DNA from 3 places in the Dyadobacter sp. 22481 genome. Region 3 is predicted to be linked to each of the others. Evidence: riboswitches for the same ligand, from Rfam matches in the RefSeq annotation. Region 3 holds a riboswitch; each other region holds the start of a gene.
What was found. A riboswitch is a leader RNA that binds a small molecule or an ion and turns the genes downstream of it on or off. The one in region 3 is predicted to bind cobalamin.
Positions count from the first base shown of each region.

Region 1: linked by a shared signal. The riboswitch ahead of ACTJJJ_RS17195 (ABC transporter substrate-binding protein) and the one ahead of metE (5-methyltetrahydropteroyltriglutamate--homocysteine S-methyltransferase) in region 3 are both predicted to bind cobalamin.
Region 2: linked by a shared signal. The riboswitch ahead of ACTJJJ_RS17165 (cobyrinate a,c-diamide synthase) and the one ahead of metE (5-methyltetrahydropteroyltriglutamate--homocysteine S-methyltransferase) in region 3 are both predicted to bind cobalamin.

Region 1 is NZ_JBQENV010000002.1:1,713,027-1,718,633, reverse strand. It holds gene cobT (nicotinate-nucleotide--dimethylbenzimidazole phosphoribosyltransferase) at 1-433, opposite strand, end outside; gene ACTJJJ_RS17205 (bifunctional adenosylcobinamide kinase/adenosylcobinamide-phosphate guanylyltransferase) at 438-950, opposite strand; gene ACTJJJ_RS17200 (cob(I)yrinic acid a,c-diamide adenosyltransferase) at 947-1,531, opposite strand; gene ACTJJJ_RS17195 (ABC transporter substrate-binding protein) at 1,532-2,704, opposite strand; cobalamin riboswitch at 2,733-2,914, opposite strand; gene cbiB (adenosylcobinamide-phosphate synthase CbiB) at 3,052-3,996, opposite strand; gene ACTJJJ_RS17185 (pyridoxal phosphate-dependent aminotransferase) at 3,975-4,997, opposite strand; gene ACTJJJ_RS17180 (cobyric acid synthase) at 5,001-5,607, opposite strand, start outside.
Region 2 is NZ_JBQENV010000002.1:1,700,737-1,706,343, forward strand. It holds gene ACTJJJ_RS17150 (SusD/RagB family nutrient-binding outer membrane lipoprotein) at 1-330, shown strand, start outside; gene ACTJJJ_RS17155 (TonB-dependent receptor plug domain-containing protein) at 368-2,509, opposite strand; gene ACTJJJ_RS17160 (hypothetical protein) at 2,561-3,220, opposite strand; cobalamin riboswitch at 3,324-3,508, opposite strand; cobalamin riboswitch at 3,584-3,726, shown strand; gene ACTJJJ_RS17165 (cobyrinate a,c-diamide synthase) at 3,883-5,271, shown strand; gene cobN (cobaltochelatase subunit CobN) at 5,268-5,607, shown strand, end outside.
Region 3 is NZ_JBQENV010000003.1:1,182,305-1,187,911, forward strand. It holds gene ACTJJJ_RS23575 (hypothetical protein) at 1-93, opposite strand, end outside; gene ACTJJJ_RS23580 (acyl-CoA thioesterase) at 190-579, opposite strand; gene metE (5-methyltetrahydropteroyltriglutamate--homocysteine S-methyltransferase) at 651-2,972, opposite strand; cobalamin riboswitch at 3,195-3,421, opposite strand; gene ACTJJJ_RS23590 (6-phosphogluconolactonase) at 3,597-4,328, opposite strand; gene fumC (class II fumarate hydratase) at 4,476-5,607, shown strand, end outside.

The sequences.
Region 1 (5,607 bases), on a different contig from region 3:
CCTTTTCCAGGGATTGCCTGCACTCGGCGCCCGTCATAGCAGGCTGCTGCAAAAAGCTTTTAGTCCCAAAGCCCACCTTCGCGTCGACCAATTTTTCATTTTTACCAAAATCATAGTCTACACCGGCATCCACCAGCAAGAGACCAATGCCGTGCTGCCGCGTAAAAACGTTGATCGCTGCACCTCCACCGATGAAGTTAAGCACCATTTGCGGCGTAACTTCCGATGGATAGGCGCTTACGCCTTCCGAAGCAATCCCATGGCTGGCTGCAAAAACGATGATATGCGGGCTCACAAGTTGCGGCGACAAGGTGTCCTGCACCGACGCAATTTGAAATGCCAGCTTTTCAAGCGCTCCCAAAGCACCCAAAGGCTTCGTTTTCAGATCAATTTTCGCCTGAATTTCCTGTTTGGTAATAGTGGCAGTATACATAAAGTTATTGAAGAGATTTTAATACCAATGGAAGTCCCGAAACGATCAAAATCGCCTCTTGTGCCGCAGCGGCCACATATTGGTTGGCCCAGCCCTGCAAATCGGCAAATTTCCGGCCCGCTTCCGTTTCAGCATGAACGCCCATGCCTATTTCATTGGATATGATAATTAATGTAGCGTCGATATTCGCCAGCATGTCGAGTTCGGCTTTAAATGCGGCCAGCGACTTTTCGACATCATATTCAAAAGCAACAAACAAATTTGTAAGCCACAATGTAACGCAATCGATCACCGCCACCTTTCCTGCGAGCGGCAGCAAATGAATATTCCGCTCACTTTCCAGCAATGTCCATTCCGGCCCGCGCTCTTCCTGATGCCGTTTTACACGCCTGGCAAAATCCTCGTCCCAAACCCTCGACGTAGCCACATATACCGGATTGGCACTTTTTTGCAATGCCAGATCCATCGCAAACCTGCTTTTTCCGCTGCGGACACCGCCCGTAACGTAAATGATCATGACGGCTCCGCACTTTTAAAGCGTTTATACAAAAAGAGCTGCCATTTTTCCTCCGCAACGCCTGCCTTGTCCATTTCGGCTCGTGCGAGGGTAAAAAACAGGTCCGACAGCCGGTTGACATAAGCCGGGATAGCCTCATTTACCTCGTCGGTTTTGATCAGCGACACCAACCTCCGCTCGCCCCTGCGCATTTGCGTCCGCGCAACATGGCATAGCGCCGACACCTCGTTCCCGCCCGGTAGCAAAAAGTAATCGGACGGCGAGGTCATAGCAGCTTCAAGCGCATCGATCCACTCCTCACAAAAAGCCGCTCCATCGACCGGCATCGGGTTTTTGTTCTCTTTTTTTGCGTCCGAAGGGCGAGCCAGGTGGGACATCATGTCCATCAGATCCTTTTGTATTTTGTGCAGATTAGCCTGCCATTCATGCCCCGTGCCCAACTTTACGCGCAGCAATCCGATCGTCGAATTGGCTTCATCAAGCGTGCCGATGCATTCAATGCGGACGTCGTCCTTGCTTACCCGGCTTCCGCCAAACAACCCGGTGGTACCCTTATCGCCCTTTTTGGTGTATATTTTCATTTAATTGATTGATTTATAGTATATCAACTCGTGCTGTGGCAACAGCTCCGGGTGAAGAATGCGGATCAGGTCGGCCAGCACCAGATGCGGGTTCACCGCACCGGATTCCCAGTAATCGTTCGCACCCTGCGCATTCATGCGGTTGTTGTAGCTGTAAATACGGTTGGTTTTGAATGATTTGAAGTCGGCATAACGGATGTCGCGCGCCAGAACATCTTTCCTGGTTTGTACATTTCCAATGCTCACATTCAGCCAAAAGTCGGCCTGCAGCGCAACCGGATAAACCGTTTCAAAGCTTAGTGGCAAACTTCCCGTCGCTTTTGTGTTCGCCCAATGGTACGAGGCTCCCGCGTCCCGGAAAAAGCAGCTCACGTAGCTATCGCCATTCGGAACATTCCAGGCGTCTTTCGAATTCATCCCCGTAATCAGGCTGGGGCGTAAGGCAACTTTGGCTGTCAGTTTCACCAACTGTTTATATTCCTCCTCCACACGCGCGAACTTTTTGTTCACTTCTCCTTCCTTATTGATCAATGCAGCGAGCAGTTTCACCCATTCCGCCCGTCCCAGCGGTGTGGTTTCCACCCACTCCGAATTGACCATCACCGGAATCCCCGCCTGATGTAACGACTCATACCGGCTCACCTTCGAAACCGGACTGCCCGTAGCCATAATCAGATCGGGATGCATGCTCACCAACAATTCTTCATTAAGCCCCTGATCTTTGCCTACTTCCACAATCCGGCCGGATTTGATCCGGTCCAGCACTTTGGCGGAAGAAACATATTTGAGATTTCCCATACCTGTGAGAATATCCTCGCAGCCCAGGAACCCGATCAAGCCGATGTGCAGCGACGACATCGCGACCATGCTCCTAACGGGGATCTCGATCACCTGGCTGTCGTTGTACCCGATCGGGCGTGGCGTACCGCGTTGTACCAGCACATACGTGAGCGTATCCGTCGCTTTCTCGAACGGGCTCATGATCCTGACGACCTTATAGTACTTGTGATAGCTGATTTTGAAGCCCTTGGCATAAACCACTTTGGCCTTTTCGGGGAAGAGGTCACGACCAGCGTAATGAGAATCGCCTTTTTCGTAAAGCGATGAAGAAGTGCTGCAACCGGCCAGCAAGCCGCACAGCAGTATGGCTGCAAGTATTTTTCTAATAGTCATGAGTCACCGGCCTTTCTTCCGAAAGCCATATTAACAGCGTTTGCAGGCAGGTCTTCTGACTCGTTCAACCCTTGTGCCTTCCCGGGGTAACCCCAGTGACATCATACAAGAGCCTCGTTGTGAACTCACAGCAGCGGAGACTGTTCCGGACTTTCACCGGATTCCCTTTTAATCACGCGAAATGCGTGTACCTGGATGGCCGCAAAACTAGCGATATTTTATTGCTTATCATTGTAAAGATTCATTTGCACACTCCCAACATGAAACGAGACGACATCCTACGGAAATCGATCCTGGAAGATATTTCCGAAGATTGGTCGGCACTTCGCCAGCGTTGGTTCAGAAAATCACGGAAGACAGAGACTTGAACTAATCAACAGAAGAATCATCAATACCATCAACACGCAAGTCCGGTGATTAACATTTGCCGCGCTTGTAATTTCGCCCGGCTTGATGACCCGGTCGTTCTCGCCGATAAAAGGCTTCTCAACCAACTTTCCCTGATACACATTCGGCCCTCCGAAGCGGCAATCCAAAATTCCCGCCAGGGCTGCCTCGGGGTAACCGGCATTCGGGCTTTTGTGCTTCCCACCAAATTTGAAGATAAATAGTAACCCTCGTTTGCTCCCGGTCACCAAAACCATCAGCAACGCTGTCAAACGCGCCGGGATAAAGTTGGCCACGTCGTCCAGCCGCGCGGCAAATTTCCCAAACCATTCATAGCGTTCATTCCTGTACCCCAGCATCGAATCCATCGTGTTGACCATTTTATAAGCCATCATGCCCGGTACCCCTGCTATCGCATAGTAGAAAAGGGGCGCTACGACTCCGTCGCTCAGGTTTTCGGACATTGTTTCCAACACCGCGATGCGTATCTGCTGCGCATTCAGCTTTGAAGTATCCCTGCCAACAATTCTCGAAAGCTGTTGCCTACCTGCGTCCAGCCCTTCATTTTCCAACACACTGAACACCTTTTTACCTTCCGCAATGAGGGAATGGTTGGCCAGGCCGTAATAAACCCAAATAGTATTGACCAACACCAGCAAAACAGGAAGCTGCATCAGTATTACATTGGTCCAATAAAAAAATGCAAACACTGAAACCACCAGGAGTACGCTTAGTACCGTCCCCTTCAAAAACCGGAACCGGCCATGGTTCAAGAGTTTTTCACCCTTCGCAATGGCATTACCGAACACCCGGACCGGATGTGGCCAGCTGTCGGGATCGCCCAGCCATAAATCCAGCAAATACCCCGCAGCCAGCGGAAGGATTAATAATAGAGCGTCTGCCATTCTTTCAATGCATCGAGCATTTTCTGATTATCATTCGGCCGTTGCGTGGCAAGGCGCAAATGTTGCCGTGACAGGCCACGGAAGTTGCCGGCGTCGCGGATAAGCAGGCCGTGTTTGTCGACCAGGAATTCTTTGAGTTGAGCCGCATTGCGCACCAAAGTTCTTGCTAAAAAGAAATGCGTATCACTTTCCAGCACTTCCAGACATTCCAGTTTTTGCAATTCTTGAACGAACGTTCTTTTATCCTCCAAAAGCTGTGAAACTGGTGGCTGAATATCCTTGAAATGATCAAAGATGTAATGTCCGGCCGTCATGGCTATGCTATTAACAGTCCAGGGCTGTTTGATATTCATCAGCGAATCAATCAATTCCTCGCGTGCGAGCAGATAACCCAACCGCAATCCGGGAATAGCGTAAGTTTTTGTCAACGAACGCATGATCAGCAAATTCGGGAACTTCGACATCAACGAAATAACTGACCCGGCTCCCTCTGTGAAATCGATAAACGCCTCATCGACTACGAACAAGCACTGCGGGTTTAGTTTAAGCCAGTATTGCAAATCTCTAAAAATCAACCCAGTTGGATTGTTCGGACTACAAATAAATGCCAAATCACTCCTCAACCTCGGCAATTCCAGTGCATCGTGCCAGGTCAAACCAGCAATCTCATGATCGAATAACAGGCAGGCATCCTCATATTCAGCAAATGAAGGAATCACGACCGTTGTGCGCTTTCCGGAGAACAATTGAGCAACCAGGTAGATGCTTTCGGTAGTTCCGCTACATACGAGCACCTGCCCTGCCTGCACCTGATGGTGCCTGGCTACCTTTTCGCGCAAACTCTCGGCAAGTACCTCCGGGTAACGGTTTATTTCATTCCATTTTGCAAAAACATGCTCCTTCAAACCCGCTGGTTCGCCTCCGTACCAGACATTCGTGCTGAAATCTGCGATGATCCTGCTGCCATACCTGTAACCATCGTCGCCGTGCCCGTGTAACATAATCTATTCAGCTATACTCTTATAAATCAATTCCATATCAATGTGTGTGCGCAGCAAATCCGCCAGCTTGTCATATTGCTGTTCTCTAAATTCATGATAATCATATTGCACGCCTTCTTCATTTGTGTACGGCGCTAAAATGGCATCGATTACAATCTGATTATCCAGAATGCCGTGCAGATAAGTCCCCCATGTGTACACGTCCCGATAATATCCGTCCTTACGCCCATTTGAAAATGTGGCAACTGACTCTCCGGGTTCCAATGCAGCGGTTTCACCCATATGAATCTCGTAACCGGAGCATTCATCCGCAGCTTCCCTAAACCGAAATGTGCATTGCAATGTCGTCTTTTCAGGCTGCAAAACCGTCCTTACCGGCAAAAGCCCCAATCCCGGTAATTCCTCTATTTCTCCTTCGATATGTTGCGGATCCAGAATGCTTTCACCCAGCATCTGATACCCGCCACAAATCCCGATCACCGTCTTCCCGGCTTTATGCGCGTCGTAAATTGCCTTCGCTACACCACTGTTTTTGATCGCCAGCATATCCCCGATCGTGTTTTTACTCCCGGGAATAATCACGATCGAAGCTTTGGCAATTTCGGATGGC
Region 2 (5,607 bases), on a different contig from region 3:
AACATCAACGCATACCTCAAAAAAGTGCCTTACAATGCCGCCAAATGGAAAGATAGCATCGGTTCCCAGAAATGGATCGCGATGTACACCCAGGGCATTCAGGGCTGGCTCGAACGCCTCCGCCTCGATTTTAAGGACCCGATCACCGGCAAGGCTATTTTCGCCCTTCCTGCCGATGGCTCGCTGGATCCGGACGTCACCGACATTTCAAAACGCATGAGCTACCCGCTCGTAGAAGCCTCTCTCAACGGCACGCATTACCGAACGGCAGTGGAGAAGCTGGGAGGTAGAAATAGTAAGGCGGTGAAGAATTGGTGGGATAAATACTAATGCAGAACGGCCAGGTTTTAACACCTGGCCGTCCATCCTAAAAACTCTTCAAATACCGCACCGACAATGCCCTTCCAGGTAGGTTATAACCGCGTTTTTCGTAGTAATTTTCGTCGGTTATGTTGTTTATTTTCAAAGCGATTGTGTGGCCTCCTGAGATTTTGAATTGTGCGACGAAATCCAGCACCATGTATTTCGGATATTCGATTTCAGGATTGATGGGGTCGGTGTAATCAATATCCTTTCTCGTTCCGACTGACCTGCCGGATAGCCGCAGTTGTAGCCATTTTAAATTATCATAAGCCAAGCCAAAATTGAATGTATTGCGGGCGACATTCTGAATATCGCGGCGCATTTCGGACGCATCGGTGCCAACGATAAGTTCTCTGGCCTTAATTATGGAATTGCCGTTCCAAAATGCTTTCAATGAATATCGGTAATCGGTTTTTGCTCCAAAATCATACGACAGCTCGGTTTCCAGACCGGTAATTTCGGCGTCGGCGGCATTGACAAACGTGGCCCGTGAGGTAATCACATCCCCATTGTCCAAAGGTTCGTTCACGACTTTGATGATCTTCGCGATGCGGTTTTCAACTTTCGTACTATAAAAAGTTGCATTGGCAGCGAACCCTGACTGCGGTTTGTTGAAATCCAGACCCAAATCCCAGCTCACGCTGCTTTCGTTTTTTAGGTCTGGGTTGCCGGCTGTGACGGCAATGCGGCCTTTCGAGTCGCGGATTTCGTTGTATCCGGCAACACTATAAGCGTCGGTAGTGACGAATGCGCGGCCGATGTTGGCTTTTACGCGGAGCGATGGCAGCAATGCATAAGTAATGCCGAGGCTGGGGCTGGTGAATGGCGTCGTTTTCCTGCCAGCCTTGTAGGTGGGCAACAATGGCGTTTGGCGGACGTCGAAGGTAATGTGGTCCAGGCGGATACCCGGTTGCAGCGTGAGCTGACCGAAATTCAGCAATGCTTGTCCGAAAAATGCGCTGGAAATCAATGCGTATTCGGGTTGTGTCGGGGCACGCTCAGTGGTGTCGTTGGTCCAGCGGCGGCTGTTGGTGGAGGCATTGAGGTAATCGTAGCCCAATATCACCGAATGCCGGCCGAGCTTCCAGACGTCTTTTACCTGGATTCCTTTCCACGCATTATGTCCCTGCGCGGAGCGGAAAGGTATTACGGCCTTACCGGATACATTTTGGGTATAATTCCTCGTGTTTTCTTCCGAAGCATACACTTTCACACTCGGGCTGTGCTGCCCGATCTGCCCCGTTAGGGAAATATCAAGTGCCTGCCTATCTACATCTTTGGTACTCGCCTCCGTACTCCCTGACGACAGTTCACCCGGCGATTCCACATCTCTTGCCTGGAATTGCTCCCCGCGTATATCCACACGCCAACGCTCGCTGATCTGATAGCCCAGCCTCAATGCACCGGTGAAATAATGCAATTTTGTAAAAGGCCGCCGGGTACCATCGCCGGTCGTTTCGTCGGTTTGGACGGCAGGACGGTCGGTATAATTTTTCTTCGCGTGTTTGTAGCCGAATGCATTACGGAGCCAATTGTCTTCTCCAATTTTGTAATCTTTGGATCTTTCTAAGTAGCTGAAAGATAGATCGTAGTCTAGTTTTGATGTGATATTTCCACCTGTGTTAAGCCCCGCCTGCAATGTTTTAAAGCTACCATATTCCAGAAAAGCATTGCCCCCTGGCGTACCCTTGGAGCGTTGCGTGATGACATTGATCACACCGCCCATCGCCTGTGAGCCATACAAAGAGGATGCCGGTCCTTTTAAAACTTCAATTCTTTCAATACCATTTAAATTGATTTGCGACAGGTTGGTGGCACCGGCAGGGCGGCCATCGATAAGCAGTAACGTCCTTTGGTTTAACCCCGAGAATTGTGGACGAAACCCGCGAATCCCGATGCCGGAAGATAAATTGGGATACTGAATCACATCCACGGACGCTGTTTTCCTGACAATGTCTGTCAGGTCGCTGGACGGCGTCATTTGAATATCCTCTTTGGAAATAATGTCCAGCTTTTGAGCGATCTTTTCTTTTTTGGTTTCAAAACGGGTAGCTGTCACGACTATCGGGTCGAGGAGCTGCCGGGCCGAAGTATCTGCACTGCTTTCTTGTGCTGATGCACCCGAAATGGCTAATATTGAGAGCATTGATCCGCTGATGAAAGTGCGGGCGGTTTGGTAAAAGTGGGTATGCATTGGTTAAAATTGAAATGATTCATAGAGTGTAGTCGCGCCGATCAGGATTGAGAATGTCCCAACGAGATAGTTGACGATTGTCAGAAAGCGCTCGCGTTTTTCGGCAAAGCGCCCGATAGAGAAGGCGAAAAAATAGCCGTAGGCCGACATCGAAAGGATAATGCCCAGACTTTGTAGAACGATGATCCAAACCGCCGTCATAGCATCGCTGGCGGCTAGCGTAAGCGCCACGGCGCATGCACCGCCCGTACCTGCGAGGCCATGCACCATTCCGACCCAGAACGAGCGACTAACTTTGCGGTCAGCAGGGGCGACCTCAGGTTTTTTTTTGCTAAAATTCCGCCGGATCGCCAGTATTCCCAGCCAGATCATCAACGGGCCGACAAGCAGCTCGACCCTGTCCGCGATGTGAAGTGACATCGTTGATTTAAGTAGGAGCACCAGTACCGCGAATAAAATCAAAGTAAGCGAGTGCCCTAGCGCCCAATGCGACGACCGCCAGATGAGCTTCCAACGGTCGGCCGGGCCCCGGTGGGCCGCGCCCCGTGGATCATAATTTTTCTTTTCCTCCGTGGCTAACACCGAAACGGCAGCCATATGGTCGGGCTCGAAGGAGTGCTGCACGCCGAGGAGCAGGGAGTCAATAAGCAGATAATGAATCATTTGGATTTCCGCATAAATTAGAAATTAACTTATGGGAGAATGCAGGGAGTGGCTCAACCGCAATGCAGCCTGCCGTTTCCTCTTGCCTTTCTTCCCGAAAGCAAAACCGGATGATTCAATGGCAGGTCTTCTGGCTCGTTCAAGTTCTTGCGCCTTCCCGGGGTAACCCCAGTGACATCTTCCAAGAACATCGTTAGTGAACTTACAGCAGCGGGTACTGCTCCGGATTTAAACCGGATTCCCTTTTAATCGCGCCCGGAGGCGCAAACCAATGAATATGCAAAGCTATGTGTTTTTGTGGGAGATAAACCAGATTAATAGCCGAATACCGCTAACTTTACATCACAAAAAGTTCTTTAACTTACTTCTCCAACAGGAAAAGGGATTGCGTATCAACGCATTCCAGGGGAATCGTGTGAGAATCACGAGCTGTCGCGCAACTGTGAAGGGTCAATCATTCAAAATTAACCCAAGCCAGAGCACCTGACCTTTCCTTGTTGACAATGCTTTCGCGGTATGAAGCAGGGTCTGGTTTGGATATTCGTCGGGTTTTCGCCCGTTTCGATTGCCCGGTGGCGTCGCTGCCTGGGAATGCCTTTCTGTTTTCTGCTGTCGAATGCATTTGAAGTTTTCATGACTTTCAAATTATCGATGGCTTAAAGATGTCTCTTCCAAAATCCAGTTTCCTGATCGCAGCGCCGTCGAGTAATTCGGGCAAGACTACCGTGACCCTGGCATTGCTGCGCGCGCTCCGGGAGAGGGGGTTAGGAGTGCAGCCTTTCAAATGCGGGCCGGATTACATTGATACGATCCACCACACCACTGCGGCAGGAAGACCGGGCCTGAACCTGGATACTTTTATGGCTTCGGAGGCACACATGCGGGCCGTGTACGCGCATTACGCCTCGCGTGCGGATGTGAGCGTGGCCGAGGGTGTGATGGGTTTGTTTGATGGGGCCGATAAAATGAAAGGTAGCAGCGCAGAGATAGCGGCATTGCTGGATATGCCGGTCCTACTGGTGATCAATGCCCAGTCAATGGCGTATTCGGCGGCCCCGCTGATTTATGGTTTGAAAAATTTCTATCCCGGAATCCGCGTGGTGGGGGCGATATTTAATTTTGTGAACACCGAATCGCACTACCGGTTTTTGCAAGATGCCTGTGTCGACGCCGGCGTGGAGGCTTTGGGCTATTTGCCTAAAAATGAAGCGCTGCACATCCCTTCCCGGCATTTGGGATTGCACATTTCGGTTGAAACAGATTATGAAGAGATTATCCAGAGGCTGGCCGAGATTATCCCGCAAACGGTGAATCTTGACCGGTTGCTGGAAATTACTTCTGTGAGCTATCCCGACGAAAATGCGGAGATTTTGAGTCAGCAAAATCATTTAGTTAAAGCAGATAGAAAACCTCCAAACCTGCGCATAACGGTTGCCTACGATGAGGCATTTTCCTTTTTGTACCACCAGAATATTGAATGCCTGCGTGCATTCGGCGAGGTGCAGTGGTTTAGCCCTTTAAAAGACGCCACTTTGCCGGAAACCGACCTGCTTTACCTGCCCGGCGGCTATCCCGAACTGTTTGCGAAGGAGTTGTCCGGCAACCTGCCGATGCTGGAAAGCATTCGTAATTATTGCGGGAACGGAGGACTGGCGTACGCGGAATGCGGCGGGCTGATGTACCTCGGTAAGGCGATCACCGACGGCAAAGGCAATTCCTTCCCGATGGCCGGAGTACTCGATTGCGAAACGACGCTGCAACGTTCGAAAATGACGCTTGGCTACCGGGTAATGCGTTGGGACGGGCTGGAAATCAAAGGCCATGAATTCCATTATTCCGCATTGAAGGAACAATTTGCGCAAGTACCGCTGGCACAAATGACCAATGCAAGAGGTGTGCCGGTTGATACACAGTTTTTTAGAGTGCAAAATACGTTTGCTGGCTATACTCATTTCTACTGGGCCGACAAACCCGAATTCATTCAACACCTCATCAACAAAACCACAAAAAACGCCGAAAGCCAAGTGCCGAAAGCCGATAGCCTACCATGAAACGCCAGCGCATCACCCGATCCGACGGAAAAGCCATTAACCTCGTGCAGCGGCGGGGGCACCTTTCGTATTGCTACAACGCCTGCTGCTGCGGACGCATCGACCGCGGTTATGCACCCATTCCAGTAGAGTTATATAAGAGTGAGTGGCTGCGGCGGAAGCTACGGAATGTCGTGCATATGACCAAAGGCGGCTGCCTGGGGCCCTGTACGCTGGCGAATGTGGTTACCCTGCTCTTCGACGGCCATTCGGTGTGGTTCCATTCCATCAATTACGACTGGCAGATCATCGCGATTTTTGACTATATCGAAAGTATGGTCAAGGCCGACAGGTACC
Region 3 (5,607 bases):
GAAAAATATAAGGCTGATACGAAGCAGTATTTCTGCAATTAAGAATAAAAGCAGGGCAAAAATGAAAGAAAAGAATAGTAGACGTGATTTCATTGAACAGAGCAAGGGTATACAGATACCCAAATATAATGTCCAAAAAAATCTTTATATAATATAAATATTGAATATTAATAAAACTTAGCATTCGGGTTATTCCTGTAAAATCCGGGTGGGCTTATGATTTTCGTCCAGTGCCACAAACGTAAAAATCCCGGTCACTGCCTTTTCCCGGCTCACCTCGTACATTTTCTCTACGAAAATATCCACCCGGACTTTCATACTAGTGTTCCCAACGGTCTCGACGCGGCCCACCAGCTCGATAATGGTCCCCGCAGGGATCGGATGTGTAAAATCGATACGGTCCGACGAAACGGTAACGCATCTCAACCTCGAAAACCGCGTTGCTGCAATGAAAGCGACCTCATCCATCATCGACAGCGCGGTTCCGCCGAAAAGGGTATCGTAATGATTGGTGTTATTGGGGAAAACAGTTTTAAAAACGCGTGTTTCCGAGGCGATGATTTTTTCTTCAAGTGTCAACATAACGGCATTTTAATGATAAAAAAGCTAAGGCCAGGAGAGCCCTGGCCTTAGCTTGAAAGGGGTTGTCGCTACCCCGCGACTTCGACCAATTCGCGCAGCAAGTTAGCCGCAGAAATCATGTTACGCAAAGCCGCTTCGGTTTCCGGCCATTTGCGGGTCTTCAATCCGCAGTCCGGGTTCACCCAGAGGTTCCGCGCCGGAATGACCTTCAATGCCTTTTCGAGCAACAGGATCATCTCGTCGACCGTCGGCACGCGGGGCGAATGGATGTCGTACACGCCCGGGCCGATTTCATTCGGATAATTGAACTGCGCGAATGCGTCGAGCAGCTCCATTTGCGAACGCGAAGTTTCGATCGTGATCACGTCGGCGTCCATCGCCGCGATGGAATCGATAATGTCGTTGAACTCCGAATAGCACATGTGCGTATGGATCTGCGTCTGGTCGGCCACGCCTGCGGCGCTCAACCGGAATGCGTCCACTGCCCATTTCAAATAGGTTTTCCAGGCATGTTTCCGCAGCGGCAAGCCTTCTCGGATCGCCGGTTCGTCGATCTGGATCACTTTAATGCCCGCCTTTTCCAAATCAACCACCTCGTCGCGAATCGCGAGCGCAATCTGGAACGTGGTATCCTTCCTGGGCTGATCGTCACGTACGAAAGACCATTGAAGGATCGTAACAGGGCCGGTAAGCATGCCTTTTACCAGTTTTGCGGAGTTGGCCTGCGCAAACGCCGACCATTTCACCGTCATTGGCTCCGCGCGTTCCACGTCGCCATAAATGATTGGGGGCTTCACGCACCGGCTGCCGTAGCTCTGCACCCAGCCATTTTGGGTAAAAACAAACCCGGAAAGCTGCTCGCCGAAATACTCCACCATATCGTTTCGCTCGAATTCCCCGTGAACAAGTACATCTATTCCGAGCTCCTCCTGCCAGCGCAGCGAGTCGACGATCTCTTCACGAATGCGGGTCTCGTATTCGTCCAACGTCAATGCGCCTTTTTTGAACTGCGCACGAAGCTGCCTTACCTCGTCGGTTTGTGGGAACGAGCCGATGGTAGTCGATGGGAATAATGGCAATTTCAGTTTTTCCAATTGAATGGCTTGCCGGATTGCAAATGCATTCTGCCGGTCAAAATCCGATTCCCTCACTTCGCTAACCCTTGCTTTAACGGCCGGCTTGTGGATCAATGCGGAAGTGCGGCGGCTTTCAATGGCTTTTTGATTGGCCAGAAATGCACTATCGTTCGAACAGTCAAGCGTTGTGAGCCTTGCCAATGTCGTTACCTCATGCAGTTTCTGCTTGGCAAATGCCAGCCAGTTTTTGATCTCCGGCGTCAGTACCGCTTCATTCTTTTCAAGCTCCAAGTCGTACGGGCTATGCAGCAGCGACGACGACGGAGCCACCAAAACCCGATCTTCTCCCAGCACATTTACCGCCGTCTTAATCCATTTCAGCGACTTGCGGTAGTCGTTTTTCCAGATATTCCGGCCGTCGACAACACCGAGTGAGAGCTTTTTAGTGGATGATACAAATGAATCATCAACCAGAATTTGCGGTAATGTTTCTGCTCCACGTGTCAAATCCAAATGCAATGCATCCACCGGTAATGCGGTCGCAATTCCCAGGTTATCTTCGAGGGGCCCGAAATACGTCGTTACCAAAATACGCAGCTTCGGAAGCGCCTCCCTGATCTGGCTATAAGCGCTCAGAAAAGCCAGTTTTTCCTTTTCATTTAAATCAAATACCAATCCGGGCTCGTCGAGCTGCACCCATTCGGCACCCCTAGCCGAGAGTTCTTTTAATATTGATATATAAATCGGTAAAAGACTATCCAGCAGATCGATGCGATCGAACCCGGCTTCTTTTTCTTTACCCAAAAGCAAATAGGTGACCGGCCCAAGTAATACGGGTTTTGTAACAATACCCTTTTGCAACGCATCTTCAAATTCCAGCAGAACCTTGTCGGAGTACCGCTTGAATTTCTGGTCTTTCACAAACTCGGGAACGAGGTAATGGTAGTTGGTGTCGAACCATTTGGTCATTTCCATGGCATTGATATCCAGCCCGTTCTTCTGGTAACCGCGCGCCATTGCGAAATAGAGATCGAGCTCCTTGTTGGATTTACCGTCGAGCAACTGGTGGTAACGCCCGGGAATGGCCCCTACCATCAGCGACGTGTCGAGGACGTGGTCGTAAAGCGAAAAATCATTGGAAGGAATGAGGCTAATGCCTGCATTCTGCTGCGTTTCCCAGTTCTGGTGACGGATTTTGCGGGCAACTTTCTGCAGTGCATCGCGGTCGATTGTACCCGCCCAGAATTGCTCGTTGGCTTTTTTAAGCTCACGGAGGCTCCCCACGCGCGGGTAGCCAAGATTGTGTGACAACATGTTTTTTTGTGTTTAAAGAGTTAATAAAAACCCTGTGAAAACACCCTCCCATCCCTGCAAACGCCTGTTGCGGACGTTGGCCGGTACTTCATCTATCGCGGCAACGGCGAGGCTACCCTGCGAAACGAACAGATACAGTTCCCCCGAACCAGCCGGGAAGCCTGTGGTACTGCAATAAAATGTGGTAAATCAATACTTGACTACCCCCCACCCGTGAGGGAGAAGCCATTGAGGATAATGGCAAGTCTCCTGGCTTGTATCATTTTTACCGCCCTTCTCGCCGCGCCTGGGCGCTGCAATGGGACGCGAGGGTAAAAACGAGTCCTGAAATCGTCAGGACAGATACTTACAGTAGCACGACTGCCCGTGAATTGCACACGGTTCCTTTTTGTTTTGCTGGATTTTGGCTGAGGGATCCAAAAGCAAAAACCATTACCCCGATTGACGGGCGTTCACAAAGAACTGCGTCAAATTTAGGCGGGAAGGGCATTCGGCTGGAAATGGCGTCGCAATTTCAGTGAAGCGGATAGAAATTAGTCCTTCGGCAGGATAAAATATCTGTTTTGAGGTTGAAATGCTGCTCTGAAAAGTGATTTCATTAACGCGCATTTTACAAACAACCCATTACGAAATCAACTCCGCAGCGTCCGCATCCAGTATAAACTCTGCATTCATATGGTTTTGCAAAACTGTCGCCGGGAAGTCCTTCGAAACCGGGAACGCGAGTGCGCGCTGGATAACCGGCGCTTTTGATCCGCCCGAAGCAAGCAAAATCGCCGAACGCGCTTCCAGAATGTGCCTGATACCGACGGTAATGCCACGGGTAAGCGTGGTCGCCTGTTTGAAATACTTCTGCCCTACTTCAACCGTAACGGTATCGAGCTCCGAAATGTGGGCGTAGGTGTTCCAGGAAGTGCCGGGCTCGTTGAGGGCAAGGTGACCATTCATTCCAACACCTAATATAATGAGGTCGAGGCCACCGAGGCCTTCTACAATCTTATTGACGCGGTCGCATTCGGCCTGCGGGTCGAATGCTTTGCCGTCGAAAAAGACAATCTGATCTGCATGGAGGCCGATAGGTTTCAGAAAATCACGGTCGAGGAGATCGCGGCAGCTGCCGTCGTCGCCGGAGCCGAGGCCTATCCATTCGTCGAGGCCAATGAAAATGCATTTAGAAAAATCAACACGACCGTTCTGGTTGGCGGTTACCAATGCGTCGAACATGCCTTTCGGGCTGCTGCCCGACGGGAAGCAGATGACCGATTCGGGTTTGTGGTTCATCAGATCGATCACCCGCTCAGCCGCAGCGGCACTCATCAGCGCATAGTCGGGATAGATATTGATTTTGGGTGTCATAAAAGCGGTGTTTAGGATACAGGCTGGTCAATCTAAACATTCTTTTTTCAGAGCTGAACATTTATCCATAAAAAACTCCAGAAACTGCAAACCCGATCCTAACTTTACCGCACATTGTTCATTTTACATTATCATTCTACTTCAAAAATGGAATACCGTATAGAAAAAGACACGATGGGCGAAGTGCAGGTGCCTGCGCATGTATACTGGGGCGCCCAGACGCAACGCTCGATCCAGAACTTTCCTATCGCACAGGATATCAATAAAATGCCGAAGGAAATCATCAAAGCCTTCGCATACCTGAAAAAAGCAGCCGCTATCACCAACTTCGAAGCCGGCATTCTCCCCCAGGAAAAAAGCGACCTCATCGGCAAAGTTTGCGATGAAGTCCTGACCGGCCAGCTCGACAACCAGTTTCCATTGGTAGTGTGGCAAACCGGCTCGGGAACACAGTCGAACATGAACTGCAACGAGGTGATCGCCTACCGCGGGCACGTGCTGCAAGGCGGCGACCTGGCTGATAAAACCAAGTTTTTGCACCCGAACGACGATGTGAACAAGTCACAGTCGTCGAACGACACCTACCCTACTGCGATGCACATTGCGGCCTACAAAATTCTGGTGGACGTGACCATTCCGGGCATTACCAAGCTGCGTGATACGCTGAAAGCGAAATCAGAAGCATTTAAAAATGTAGTCAAAATCGGCCGTACGCACTTCATGGACGCTACACCACTGACGCTAGGCCAGGAGTTTTCAGGTTATGCTTCGCAACTCGATCACGGTTTGAGAGCTATTCATAATACATTGGCGCACCTTTCGGAACTGGCATTGGGCGGTACCGCGGTAGGAACAGGCATTAACACGCCTCCGGGATATTCCGAAAATGTAGCGCGTCACATCGCCGCATTGACCGGCCTGCCATTTATCACTGCGGAAAACAAATTCGAAGCGCTCGGGGCACATGACGCAATTGTGGAAGCGCACGGGGCATTGAAAACCGTTGCGGTGAGTCTGATGAAGATCGGTAACGATATCCGCATGCTATCGTCGGGCCCGCGTTCGGGTATCGGCGAGATCCATATTCCTGATAATGAACCGGGAAGCTCTATCATGCCGGGTAAAGTGAACCCTACCCAATGCGAAGCCATGACCATGGTAGCTGCTCAGGTGATGGGTAACGATGTGGCGATCGGCATCGGTGGTTCCAACGGCCACTTCGAACTGAACGTTTTCAAACCGCTGATGGCTTACAACTTCCTGCATTCTGCCCGTTTGA